3 regions of the Pseudarthrobacter sp. fls2-241-R2A-168 genome follow, and region 3 is predicted to be linked to each of the others. Evidence: riboswitches for the same ligand, from Rfam matches in the RefSeq annotation. Region 3 holds a riboswitch; each other region holds the start of a gene.
What was found. Region 3 has a riboswitch for S-adenosylmethionine ahead of metX (homoserine O-acetyltransferase MetX). Riboswitches for the same ligand answer to the same signal wherever they lie in the genome.

Region 1: it holds a riboswitch for S-adenosylmethionine, as region 3 does, so the genes downstream of both, QRN11_RS04210 (DUF1737 domain-containing protein) here and metX (homoserine O-acetyltransferase MetX) in region 3, are expected to answer to the same signal.
Region 2: it holds a riboswitch for S-adenosylmethionine, as region 3 does, so the genes downstream of both, QRN11_RS14985 (aminotransferase class V-fold PLP-dependent enzyme) here and metX (homoserine O-acetyltransferase MetX) in region 3, are expected to answer to the same signal.

Annotation. Positions count from the first base shown of each region.
Region 1 covers NZ_JARVSG010000005.1:269-4,519, forward strand. Annotated here, with positions in the region: gene QRN11_RS04195 (DUF1905 domain-containing protein) at 134-436, shown strand; gene QRN11_RS04200 (O-succinylhomoserine sulfhydrylase) at 536-1,744, opposite strand; gene QRN11_RS04205 (rhodanese-like domain-containing protein) at 1,745-2,155, opposite strand; gene QRN11_RS04210 (DUF1737 domain-containing protein) at 2,152-2,430, opposite strand; SAM riboswitch class IV at 2,444-2,558, opposite strand; gene opgC (OpgC domain-containing protein) at 2,913-4,251, shown strand, end outside.
Region 2 covers NZ_JARVSG010000026.1:102,146-106,396, forward strand. Annotated here, with positions in the region: gene QRN11_RS14980 (class I SAM-dependent methyltransferase) at 1-617, opposite strand, end outside; gene QRN11_RS14985 (aminotransferase class V-fold PLP-dependent enzyme) at 674-2,119, opposite strand; SAM riboswitch class IV at 2,156-2,269, opposite strand; gene hisN (histidinol-phosphatase) at 2,430-3,242, opposite strand; gene rsgA (ribosome small subunit-dependent GTPase A) at 3,291-4,251, opposite strand, start outside.
Region 3 covers NZ_JARVSG010000037.1:20,862-25,112, reverse strand. Annotated here, with positions in the region: gene QRN11_RS19055 (VOC family protein) at 1-595, opposite strand, end outside; SAM riboswitch class IV at 761-877, shown strand; gene QRN11_RS19050 (bifunctional o-acetylhomoserine/o-acetylserine sulfhydrylase) at 922-2,247, shown strand; SAM riboswitch class IV at 2,403-2,518, shown strand; gene metX (homoserine O-acetyltransferase MetX) at 2,531-3,646, shown strand; gene QRN11_RS19040 (MFS transporter) at 3,824-4,251, shown strand, end outside.

The sequences.
Region 1 (4,251 bases), on a different contig from region 3:
CCATGCTCGCCCGCAAGGATTCCCATAAAGACATCGTCTAATAGGGGTCTGACAGTTGTGGGGCAGGGGTGCCGGCGGCTCGAAACCCTTGGGTGCCTTTCATGCAGGGCCTGAAAAATGCCATACTCGGCGCGTGAAGCCGTCGTATTCCTTCAAGGCCGAACTCTGGCTCTATCCGGGCGAGGCTGGTTGGCATTTTCTGACCCTGCCTCCCGAGGTCGCAGATGACGTCCGGGTTCAAACTGCCGGTGCGAGCAAAGCGTTTGGCTCTATCAAGGTCACGGCCGAAACCGGTGGACACTCCTGGCAGACTTCCCTCTTCCGGGACACAAAGAGCGGCTCCTACCTGCTTCCCGTCAAAAAGGACATCAGGGACAAAGCCAAGATCGGCCAAGGCGACGAAGTAGTCGTCCACCTTTCTATATGGAACTTCTGAGCCCCCCTACACGGCGCAGGTTCCCGGCACAGGCGCACTAATGCAATCCAGCGCCCGAGCCGTGCCCGGACCCGGCACCGAACCGAGCCCCGGCCAGCACTAAATCTGCTTCAGTGCCTGTTCCAAATCGCCGATCAGGTCGTCCACGTCCTCAAGCCCCACGGACAGCCGAACAACTCCGTCACTGAGGCCGATGGCAGCGCGGCCTTCCGGCCCCATGGCGCGGTGCGTGGTGGTGGCCGGATGCGTAATCAGGGACTTGGAATCTCCCAGGTTGTTGGAGATGTCAATGATCCGCAAGGCGTCCAGCAGTGCAAAGGCGGCTTCCTTGCCGGAGCGCCCGCCCGATGGTGCCAGTTCGAGGGTGAGCACCGTTCCGCCGGCCTTCATCTGTTTGGCGGCAAGGCCGTATTGCGGGTGCGACTTCAGGAGCGGGTACTTCACCCAGCTCACTGCAGGCTGCTGCTCCAGCCACTCGGCGATCCGCAGCGCGGAGGCGGAGGAGTGGTTCACACGCAGGGCCATGGTCTCAAGGCCCTTGGTGAGGACCCAGGCGTTGAAGGCGGACAACGACGGACCGGTATGGCGCATGAGCTGCTTGACCGGACCTTCGATGAATTCCTTCGTTCCCAAAATCGCACCGCCCAGGACCCGGCCCTGGCCATCAATGTGCTTGGTCCCGGAGTAGACGATGACGTCGGCGCCCAACTGGCCGCAGCGCTGCAGCAGCGGAGTGGCAAAAACGTTGTCCACAACCACGGTGGCACCCGCCGCATGGGCGAGTTCGCTCACCGCGGCGATGTCCACGATCTCCTGCATGGGGTTGGACGGTGATTCGAAGAAAACGGCGGTGGTGGGCTGGGACAGGGCTTCGCGCCACTGGTCGAGGTCCGGGCCGTCCACAAAGACAGTCTCAACGCCCCACCGGGGCAGGATCTCGTTGAGGATCACAAAGCAGGAGCCAAAGAGTGAGCGGGCGGCGACCACGCGGTCGCCGGCAGCCAGCAAGGCGCCCAGGGCGGTGAAAACCGCCGACATGCCGGACGCGGTCGCAAAGCACGCTTCGGTGCCCTCAAGGAGTCGGAGCCGCTCCTGGAAGGTGGCCACAGAGGGGTTGCCGTAGCGGGAGTAGACAAAGCGCTCGTCCTCGCCGGTGAAGGCGCGCTCGGCAGCGGCGGCGGATTCATACACGAAGCCCGAGTTCAGGAACACCGCCTCGCTGGTTTCCTGGAAGTTGGTGCGGTCCAGTCCGCCGCGGACGGCCTGGGTGTCAGGGCTCCAGCCGGGGGCGTCTTCGTTGAAGGTCATTTAGTTCTTTCCCAGGTTGGTTGGCAGGCCGCGGTTCTTCCAGCCATTAACGGTGCGTTCGCCGTAGCGGTCCGGCTCGCCTTCGAAGCCCTCCAGCACGTTGTAGGAGGTGAAGCCGGCCTGTGTGGCGGCGATGGCGGCAGCGATGGACCGCTGGCCGGATCGGCACAGGAACAGCAGTTCAGTGGAGCCATCCTCGGGGGCCTGCAGGCTCAGGTCCTTGATGAAGTCGGGGTTAGGGATTCCGCCCGGGAAGGTCCACTGGATGAACAGGGGATCGTTGTCCGTGGCTTTGGTGTCCGGGATGCCGATATGGGCCCATTCACCCTCGGTGCGGACGTCCACCAGGATGGCACCCTGCTGTAGCTTGTCCCAGGCTTCCTGGGGAGTGAGGTCGCCGGCGTAGCTCATGCGTGGCCCTCGCCTGCGAACTCGAGGTCTTCGCCTGACAGTTCAAGCTCATCCACCGCAGTGGCCACCGCGGCATCAGCGGAAGCGATCGCTGCCGGCAGTACGACGGCCTGCGCCACGATGGCGGTGCTGCCGTTGAACGTGACGGCGGGGCTTCCGTGCAGCACATAGCCCTCGGCCAGGGCGGCGGAAATCCGCTCGCAGAAGGAGCGGTCATCAGGCCCCGTGATAAGGCGGTAGGCCAGTTTTTCTTCGTTGGCAGGGGCGTCTGACATGACGGATCTCCTTCTCTCACGCTTGCAGCTCGAATCGGTCGATATGCCGAGTATTCACCTGAGGCACCCCGCCGCGGAAGGAGGGTTGCCGACCGGCCAGTCAGGGCTTGGCGCCGGTACTCATTACTCCCCAAAAACGTAACACTTGGCACGTGGGCCCGCACCGCCGTCGTCGTCATGTTCCGTAACCGAAGCGCTGCTGGAGCAACTCGGGCGCACGTGCAGACGGTTCCCGGAACGGACGACGGCGGGAGTCACCACGGGCGGCTCAGGGCACCTGGCGCCCGTGGCTGCTTTCCGGGCAGATAGGGTTCTTGTGGGGCGCCGCCCCGGCAGTCGGAGCAAAGTCCTTGGGGGTCCTCATCAGTACGCCAACAGCCGCCGCACTGCAACACCTTTTAGGACACGGCCGTCTGCCAACTCGCCGCAGGCAACTCACCCGACAGTCCCTTCTCCGCGCCGCAGCTGCCCTTCTTGCCGCGATGCTGATTGCCGTCCTGGCAGTGATACTGCCCGCCGGGCCCGCCCGTGCTGCAGACACCGTCGCGGCCGAGGGCAAGCCGCTTCTGGGCGCAGTCCTCGAATGGGGCGAGGACACCGCGGCTGGCTTTACAGACAGGCTGGGAGCATCCCCGGCGCTCTTCGGGCATGACATCGCCCTACCCTTCCGCGGCTCGGAGGAGGAGAACATCAGGGGCTTCCTGGAGCAATCGGGGATGCAGGGCGCCCACGCCATGCTGACGGTCAAGCCCAGCATCGCCCTGGAGCAGGTCACCGCCGAGGCCGCCGCATCGTTTGCCGCCGAGGTACGGAAGCTGACTGCGAACTTCAAGGGCGAGGTGTTGATCCGCTTTGCCCCCGATATGAATGCCAGCTGGGTGGAGTGGGGCCAGCAGCCGGCCGCCTATCGGTCCGCCTTCCGGGCCGTCGCTGGGGCCTTTGAGGATACCGGCGGCCGTACGTCGATGGTGTGGGAGCCATACCTGGGAACGGGCTACCCATTTGTCCGGAACCGGAACGCTCCTGCGCCGGGCAGCGAGGGTTTCGCCCTCCTCGATAGCAACCGCGACGATGCGTGGAACGGTTCGGACGCGGCGTATGCCCCGTATTATCCCGGGGACGATGCCGTGGACTGGGTGGGTCTGACCGCGTTCCACGATGACACTGCCGGCGGGGCGCCGGTCAACACGGTGCCGCGGCCGAACGAACTGCAGGAAATGCTCACAACCTCCGGCGGGGAAGATTTCTACGCCACATATGCGGCAGGGAAGGACAAGCCGTTCGTCCTGCAGACCGCTGCGTTTTACAGCCCGGCATCCGGCGGCGCCTCGGATGTGGACATCAAGGCGGGCTGGTGGGACCAGGTCCTGGGTACGGCCACCTCCAGGGACTTCGCCAAAACGGCGGCCGTAGTCTGGGACGAGCGGACCAGCACCAGGGACACCGGGGTGGCAAGCATTGACTGGCTGCTCACCGGAAGCCCTGCGGTTGCGGCCGCCGCCCGGGACCGTCTAGAGACGTCCTCCATGGTGACCGGCCCGGTGACCCAGGTTGCGGCCGGCAGCGGATACGTCCGGGCCAACACACTCACCGGCGCCGCCGCCTGGACTGTGGGTGCGGCGCTGCTGATCCTCCTGGTGGCGTTGTGGCAGGTCCCCCGCAGGGTCAACACAGCAACTGCCTGGAGCTACACGGATCCTTCAAAGCGGGATTCGCGGGTGGACCTCCTGCGCGGCATGGCCATTGTGTTTGTGGTGGTGAACCACCTGGGCATGACGTCGCTGTTCCAGCTGTTGACCCAGGAAGCTGTGGGTTTCGTTT
Region 2 (4,251 bases), on a different contig from region 3:
TAGCTCCGCGACTTCGTCAGCTCCACAAGGTCGGTGGTGGTGACACGATCCTGCCAATGCGTTAGGTGGCCCTCAAGATCGCGGAACTCCGGCCCTACGTGCGGCCGGAAATCCGGCTTGTAAACGTCTCCGGCATGCATGATCCGCGAAAGCCGGTGAACCCAGGGAACCGAGGTGTCCAGCTGGTTCCAGATCAGGCCCAGGGTTCCGTGCGGACGCAGGACGCGTGCCAGTTCAGTGCTGGCTGCGAGGGCGTCACACCAGTGCCAGGCCTGGGCAACGCTGACGACGTCGAAGGCTGCCGCGGGCAGTCCGGTCGCCTCCGCGGTGGCCCGGACAGCCGTGGCGTCAGGATAGTGCGCGCGCAACTGCTCGAGCATGTCCTCGGACGGGTCCACGGCGGTGACCGACAGTCCCATGCCGAGCAGGAGTTCGGTGAACTTCCCGGTGCCGGCCCCGGCGTCGAGGGCATCGCGGGCTCCGGCGGGGACCAGCCATTGTGCGGATTCTTGCGGATAACCCGGCCGGACCTGCTGGTAGTGCCCGCCGCCGTCCTGGAAGCTCTGGCCGAGCTCCCGCCGCCGTCCGTGATCAAGTTTGGGGCCACCCCGTACCACCTGTGGCCCTCCTTCGATTGATGCCCTTGGGTATCCTCCGAATTTACCGCAAGTGCCTAGTCGTCGATGCAGGGAGCGGCACCCGCGGTGCCCGGGGTGTTGGGAGCCCAGTGCGGGTAGGTCCGGGTATCGTTGGCGGGAACCCAGCGTCCGGCGTCCACCACGTAGTCCCAGCCCAGCCCGTTGGTGCGCAGCGCCGCGATACCGGCAAGGAGGCGTTCGGCGTCCTCCAGGCGGGAGCCGACGCCGAAGCTGGCGCGCAGGGATCCGGAGGGCAGACCCAGCCGCTTCAGCAGCGGGTGGGCGCAGAAACGTCCATCGCGCAGGCCCACGCCGTGTTCGGCGGACAGGTAGGCCGCCACCAGGCCGGCGTCGTAGCCTTCCACCGAGAAGTTGACCACACCGATGGTGTCCGTATCCGGGTTGGTGTCCTTGAAAATCTGGTGGACGGTGACGCCATCGATCTGCTGCAGGCCTTCCACCAGGAAAGACCGGATGGCCGATTCGTGGGCATGCCACTGTTCCTGGTCCAGCCCGGCGATCACCTGGGTTGCGCGTGCCAGCGTGGCGGCGCCCAGGACGTTGGGGGAGCCGCCCTCATGGCGGGCCGGGCCGGTGGCCCAGCTGACGCCGTCGAGCCTTGCTTCCTTGACGGCGCCGCCTCCGGCAAGGTGCGGCGTTCCGGCGTCCAGCCAGTCCGTGCGGCCCACCAGCACGCCGGCGCCGAAGGGTGCGTACAGCTTGTGGCCGGAGAAGGCGAGGTAGTCGACGTCGTCCGCTGCAATATTCACGCGGCGGTGCGGTGCCAGCTGGGCGGCGTCCACCACGATCCGTGCGCCGTGTTCGTGGGCCAGTGCAGCCAGGGCCCGGATGGGAAGGATTTCGCCGGTGACATTGGACGCGCCGGTGACGGCGAGCAGGCTCACCCCGCCCTGCTCCAGTTCCGCGCGGACGGCATCGATGGTGCCGGCGATGGTGTCGGCGGCAACGATGCTGCGGTGCGGGACGCCCTGCCACGGCAGCAGGTTGGCGTGGTGTTCGATGTCCAGGTAGAGGACATCGCCGTCGGGCCGTCCGTCTGTTTCCGGCAGGCAGCCGGCCAGCAGGTTCAGCGAATCCGTGGTGTTCCGGGTGAAGATCACGGAGTCGTCCGGGCGGCCGCCCACAAACTCGCGGACGATGTTGCGGGCGTTTTCGTAGACGGAGGTGCTGATCTGTGAAGCGTAGCCGGCACCCCGGTGGACGCTGGCGTAGAACGGCAGGATCTCGTTCAGGTAGGCCGAGACCACGGAGAGGGCCGGAGCCGAGGCGCCGTAGTCAAGGTTGGCGTAGCGGATGTGGCCGCCGTGGATCAGCGGCGCCTGGATTTCTGCGCCGGTGACGGCTGCGAGCGGCCGGCCGGCAGCGGCACGGCGGGCAAAGGTGGTTCCGGCCTGGGCTGTTCCAGACCCGGCAGCTTCGAACGTGGCGGTGGCATTGGGGGAGACGGTGGCAGTTGTCACGAAAGACCTCACTTCAGAAGGACTCCCGCTCCCGGGAATCCGCGCTTGCCGCATCCGCTCCGGACCGGCCTGGTCGTCACCCGGGGCACCCCACCGCGGTTGGAGGGTTGCCGGCCAGCAAACCGGGGTTTCGCGCTGGCACTCGTGACCTGGTTAAGAGCGTAGAACATCGGGTTGGGAGGTTTTAAGTCGGGGCGATTGTTAAGCGCTTTGTTACGCCTGGCCGGAATGAGCTTCTTTTGCCGAAGAAAAGAACGGCGGGCACCTCTCCAAGGAGGCGCCCGCCGCTGATTCTTCGATGATGCTGCTGTTACAGGAGGTCGTCCAGCTCCGGGTTCAACCTGCGGAGCACCTCGGAGTGCAGGATGGAGTTGGTGGCCAGGGCGTTGCCGCCGAAGGGCCCGTCTTCCCCTTCCAGGGATGTGAAGCGCCCGCCGGCTTCCACCACGATCGGTACCAGTGCCGCCATGTCGTACAGGTTCAGTTCAGGTTCGCAGGCGATATCCACTGAGCCCTCGGCCACCATGCAGTAGGACCAGAAGTCGCCGTACGCCCGGGTCCGCCACACATCCTCGGTGAGGCCCAGGAAGTTCTCCAGGCTGCCGCGTTCCTTCCAACCGCCCAGGCTGGAATAGGAAAGGGAAGCGTCGGAAAGCTTGGACACATTGGATACCCGGAGCCGGGTGGCCGCGGCGAGCGAACGGCCCATGTAGGCGCCCATGCCCTTGGCCGCCCACCAGCGTTTGCCCAAGGCCGGCGCGCTGACTACGCCCACCACCGGTTCGCCTTCATCCACCAGCGCGATCAGGGTGGCCCAGACCGGGACGCCGCGGACAAAGTTCTTGGTGCCGTCGATGGGATCGATAATCCAGCGGCGCGACCCGTGCCCTGTGCTGCCGAACTCCTCGCCCAGCACGGCGTCGCGCGGGCGGGAACGGGACAGCTGGCCGCGGATGGCTTCTTCGGCGGCCTTGTCCGCGTCCGTGACCGGCGTCAGGTCAGGCTTGGTCTCCACCTGGAGGTCCAGGGCCTTGAAACGGCCCATGGTCTGGTCATCCACGGAGTCGGCCAGCACATGGGCCAGGCGCAGGTCATCGTTGTAGCTTGAAGCGGGTTGGATCATGCTTCCAAACTACCGTCTGCGCGCGGTTCTGCTGGGAGATCGGCACTGTCAGTTGACGCTGCCAAGCTCCTTGGCCTCCTGGGCCTCCATCCGGGGATCGGTGCCGAGGAGCCTGCGCAGCGAGGCCAGCCGGGCAACACCCGTGGCTCCGGCATGGCCGCCTTCCACCCAGGCATCCAGGCCGCAGTTCACAGCTGTGGCAGTATGCTTGCAGCCCCGCTCGCAGTCCTCAATGCCGGGGAAGAGGTCCGGGAAGGAACGCAGGATGCGGTCCGGGTCCACGTGGGCGAGGCCGAAGGAGCGGATGCCCGGGGTGTCGATGATCCAGCTGCCCGCCGGCGCGTCCGACAACCTCAGCGCCAGGGCTGACGAGGACGTGTGGCGGCCGCGGCCCGTCACGGCGTTCACCCCGCCGGTTGCTCGCTCGGCCCCCGTCAGTGCGTTCACCATGGTTGACTTGCCCACGCCCGAATGCCCCAGCATTACGGTGACTTTTCCGTCCAAGTAGCCCCGCAGCTCCGCCACTGCGTTACTGTCCAGCCGGGCTGACAATCCGTCATCAGAGCGGGCGTCGATACCGGACGCCGCGGAGTCCGCCGTCCGGCTGATAATGACCGGGAAGTCCAGGTGCGTGTAGTTGGACAACAGCTCCGCCGGATCCTTGACGTCCGCCTTGGTGACCAGCAGGATCGGCTCGATCCCGGCGTCGTACGCAGCCACCAGGGCGCGGTCGATGAAGCCGGTGCGCGGCTCCGGGTTGGCCGCGGCCACCACAATCACCAGTTGGTCCGCATTGGCCACGACAGCCCGTTCCACGGGATCGGTATCATCAGCGCTGCGGCGAAGGAGGGTTTTACGTTCCTGGATTTTCACCAGCCGGGCCAAGGTGTTGGGGTCGCCGGAAACGTCTCCCACGAGCGAGACGAAGTCGCCCGCCACCACCGGGTTGCGGCGCAGCTCACGTGCCCGGGCGGCGATGACCACGCGCTCGTTGCCGGAGTCCTCGCCC
Region 3 (4,251 bases):
GGATGCCGGGCGTACCGTGCGGCGCCACCCAATCAACGGCTACGTCTTCGAGGGGCTTTTCCACCGGCTCGCCCAGCCACTCGGTGACCCGTGCAGCCGACCCGGCAATGGTGAGGCAGCTCATCTTGACGTTGCTCTCGTAGGCGTTGGACGGGTGCAGGGACGGATCGCCCTCCCACTTGAGCATGTAGGGAACCTGGGGGTCGGCGATCAGGCCGAGGATCCCGATCTGCTTCCAGACCAGTTCGCGGCCGTCAGGAAACTTGCGGTTGCCGTTGACGGCCGAGCGTCCAAGCCGCTCTTCAAACGGGGCGAGGTCGTCCACTTCGACACACCAGCCCATCCAGCCGCCGCCCGCAGCAGACCGGGCACGCACGGCCTGTCCAAACGGCGCCTTGTCCGAAGCAGGGTGGTCCAGGACCTCCACGACTTCGAGGTATTTGTGCCCGGCGAGGGGGATGATCATGTTTCGGGTGCCGAACCGGGGGTGTACCCCGCCCTTCACTGCCTCGACGCCGAGGGCAGAAGAAATACGTTCGGTGGTGGCCGCCAGGCCATCGTGTTCACAGGCGTAAGAGACGTGATCCATGCGCATGCCATCATCTTGGCACTTTGTGATCGGGCTCTCAGCTAAGGGTACCCTTACTGGGATTTTCGCTGGTCAGGCCCCACAAATTCGCACCAGGGCGGTAAAGATGTCCAGGACCATGTTCGTCACAATGCTGTCGGGCGTACTCTGCGTGTTCCTACACTGGGTTCAGGTCATGAGTGCCAGCGCCAAGCCCCGGCTCGCTGGCCGGCAACCCTCCAACCGCGGTGGGGTGCCCCGGGTGAGGACCTGGCTGTCCGGCAAGAGGCCGGATTGCAAGCGCGGCCCGCAGTGCTTCGAGCATGCCGGGCCCATGTCAAAGGAGCCTTGAAATGTCCAACGGATGGTCCTTCGAAACCCGCCAGATCCACGTCGGCCAGGAGCCGGACAGCGCTACCGGCGCCCGCGCCCTCCCGATCTACCAGACCACGTCCTTTGTGTTCCCCAGCGCGGAAAGTGCCGCCAACCGCTTCGCCCTGGCCGAACTGGCTCCCATCTATACCAGGATTGGCAATCCCACACAGGAGGCCGTGGAACAGCGGATCGCCAGCCTTGAAGGCGGCCTGGGGGCACTGCTGCTGAGCTCCGGGCAGGCCGCGGAGACGTTCGCCATCCTGAACATCGCCGAGGCGGGGGACCACATCGTGGCCAGCCCCAGCCTCTACGGCGGCACGTATAACCTCTTCGCGCACACCCTGAAGAAGTTCGGCATCTCGGTCACCTTTGTGGCGGACCCGGACAACCTGGACCAGTGGCGCGACGCGGTGCAGCCCAACACCAAGCTCTTCTTCGGCGAAGTAGTTTCCAACCCGCGGCAGGACGTCCTCGACATTGAAGGCGTGTCCCAGGTTGCCCATGAGGCCGGCGTGCCGCTGATCGTGGACAACACCCTGTCCACTCCGTACCTGATCCGCCCGCTCGAATGGGGCGCGGACATCGTGGTGCACTCGGCCACCAAGTACCTGGGCGGGCATGGTTCTGCCATCGCCGGCGTCATTGTGGACTCCGGGAAGTTCGATTTTGGCAAAGACCCGGAGAAGTTCCCGGGTTTCAACACTCCGGACCCCACCTACAACGGGCTGGTCTACGCCCGCGACCTTGGCGCCGAGGGAGCACTGGGCGCCAACCTCTCCTACATCCTCAAGGCCCGTGTCCAGCTCTTGCGCGACCTGGGTTCGGCGGTGTCGCCCTTCAACGCCTTCCTCATTGCCCAGGGCCTGGAGACATTGAGCCTGAGGGTGGAACGTCACGTGGCCAATGCCACGGAAGTTGCGCGCTGGCTGGAAGGAAGGGACGACGTCGAATCCGTCGCCTACGCGGGCCTGCCCTCCAGCCCCTGGTACGAACGGGGCCGGAAGTACGGACCCAAGGGGACCGGTGCCATCGTCTCGTTCAACCTGGCCGGCGGGGCCGAGGCGGGCAAGCGCTTCGTGGACGCGCTGGAACTGCACTCCCATGTTGCCAACATCGGCGACGTCCGCTCCCTGGTGATCCATCCGGCGTCGACCACCCACAGCCAGCTCTCGCCGGAACAGCAGGCAGTCGCGGGCGTCACGCCCGGCCTGGTGCGCCTTTCCGTGGGAATCGAGCACATCGATGACATCCTGGCTGACCTCGAAGCCGGCTTCCGCGCGGCCAAGGAGGCCAGCGGCGCCTGACCACAGGCACCAACGTCGCCTGACCACAGGCACCAACGTCGCCGGACCACGGGCACCAGCGGCGCCCGACGATGGCCACAGCGGCGGCAAGCCGGCAAGTCACAACCAGTCACACTCTTGGCGGCAGGCGGGGGCTGTTTCGTACACTCAATGCAGGTCATGAGTGCCAGTGACAGCCCCGGCTTGCTGGCCGGCAACCCTCCTTCCGCGGTGGGGTGCCCCGGGTGAAGACCTGGCCTGCCGGTCAGACGACGGCAGGCAAGCGCGTAGAAGAGGTCTTGCCATGACGGTTACCGTCACCCGTACCACCGTCCCCGAACACGGGATTGTCCGCTATGCCTCCATCGGGGATTTGAAGCTGGAAGGCGGCGGCTACCTGCCGGATGTCACCCTGGCCTACGAAACTTGGGGCACGCTCAACGCGGACGGCAGCAACGCTGTCCTGATCGAGCACGCGCTCACCGGCAGCACGCACGTGACCCGCGGCGACACCACCGAAGAAGGCTGGTGGGAGCAGCTCGCCGGCCCCGGCGCTCCGGTGGACACCGACCGGTTCTTCGTTGTCTCCATCAACATTGTGGGCGGCTGTTACGGGTCCACCGGGCCGTCCTCGCCGGCACCCGACGGCAAGCCGTGGGGCTCCCGTTTTCCGCTGGTGACCCTCCGGGACAGCACCGTTGCGGAGGCCCGGCTGGCGGACCAACTGGGTATCAGCAGCTGGTTCGCGGTGCTGGGCGGGTCCATGGGCGGCGCCCGCGCGCTGGAATGGGCCGTGACGTATCCGGAACGCGTGCAGCGCTGCGCGGTGATTTCCGTGGGGGCCGCGAGCACCGCTGAGCAGATCGCCTTCGCCCAGGCGCAGACGCTCGCCATCCGCCAGGACGCCAACTTCAATGGCGGCGACTACTACGGCGGCCCACTCCCGGAGGCGGGCCTGGCCCTGGCCCGGCGCATAGCCCACATCACGTACCGCTCACCGGGGGAGCTGGACGGCCGCTTCGGCCGGACACACCAGGCCCCGGAATCGCCGCTCCAGGGCGAGCAGCTCGCGTTGCGCGGCCGGTACCAGGTGGAGAGCTACCTGGACCATCAGGGCACCAAACTGGTCCAGCGGTTTGACGCCAACAGCTACATCGCCATTACCGAAGCGCTGATGAGCCACGATGTCTGCCGCGGCCGCGGGCCGCTTGAGCAGACCCTGTCCCGTGCCGGTGCGCGCTTCTTCGTGGCTGCCGTGGATTCGGACCGGCTCTACTTCCCGTCCCAGTCCCTCGAACTGGCCCGCGCGCTCCCAGGGGACGTGGAGGTCCACTTCATCGAGGCACCTATCGGGCACGACGGATTCCTCACTGAAATCGGCCAACTGGGCGACCAGCTCCGGGTGCACCTCTCGGCATAACCGGCCTGCCATCCACAGGATGTGCATAAATGCAGATAGGCTCTGCAGGATTCGCCGTTGAGCTCTACGGATTGGCGGACGATACTCATTTGGACCCGGCGGCGCGTGGCCAAAATCACACGTACCCGCCTTAGCCTGTCCCAGTGGCGTCGAAGAGGACGCCGAAGGAGTTCATTAATGAGTACGGAAAAGTCCGCCGCACAACGGTCCGGGGAAACCGATGTCAAGGCGTCAGGCCTGCGAAAAGTTGTAGCAGCCTCCATGGCCGGAACGGTGGTGGAGTGGTATGAGTTCTTCCTGTACGCCTCAGCAGCCACTTTGGTGTTCGGGAAGATGTTCTTCCCCAATTCCGGAACCGAGCTGGACGGCATCATTGCGGCATTCGTCACGTACGCCGTCGGCTTCGTTGCCCGGCCTGTAGGCGGCATTGTCTTCGGCCACTTCGGGGACAAGTTCGGCCGGAAGCAGCTCCTGCAGCTGAGCATCATCCTCGTAGGCGTGGCCACCTTCCTGATGGGCTGCCTGCCAGGTTTCGCCCAGATCGGTTACTGGGCTCCGGCGGCACTGGTGTTCCTGCGCTTCGTCCAAGGATTCGCCGTAGGTGG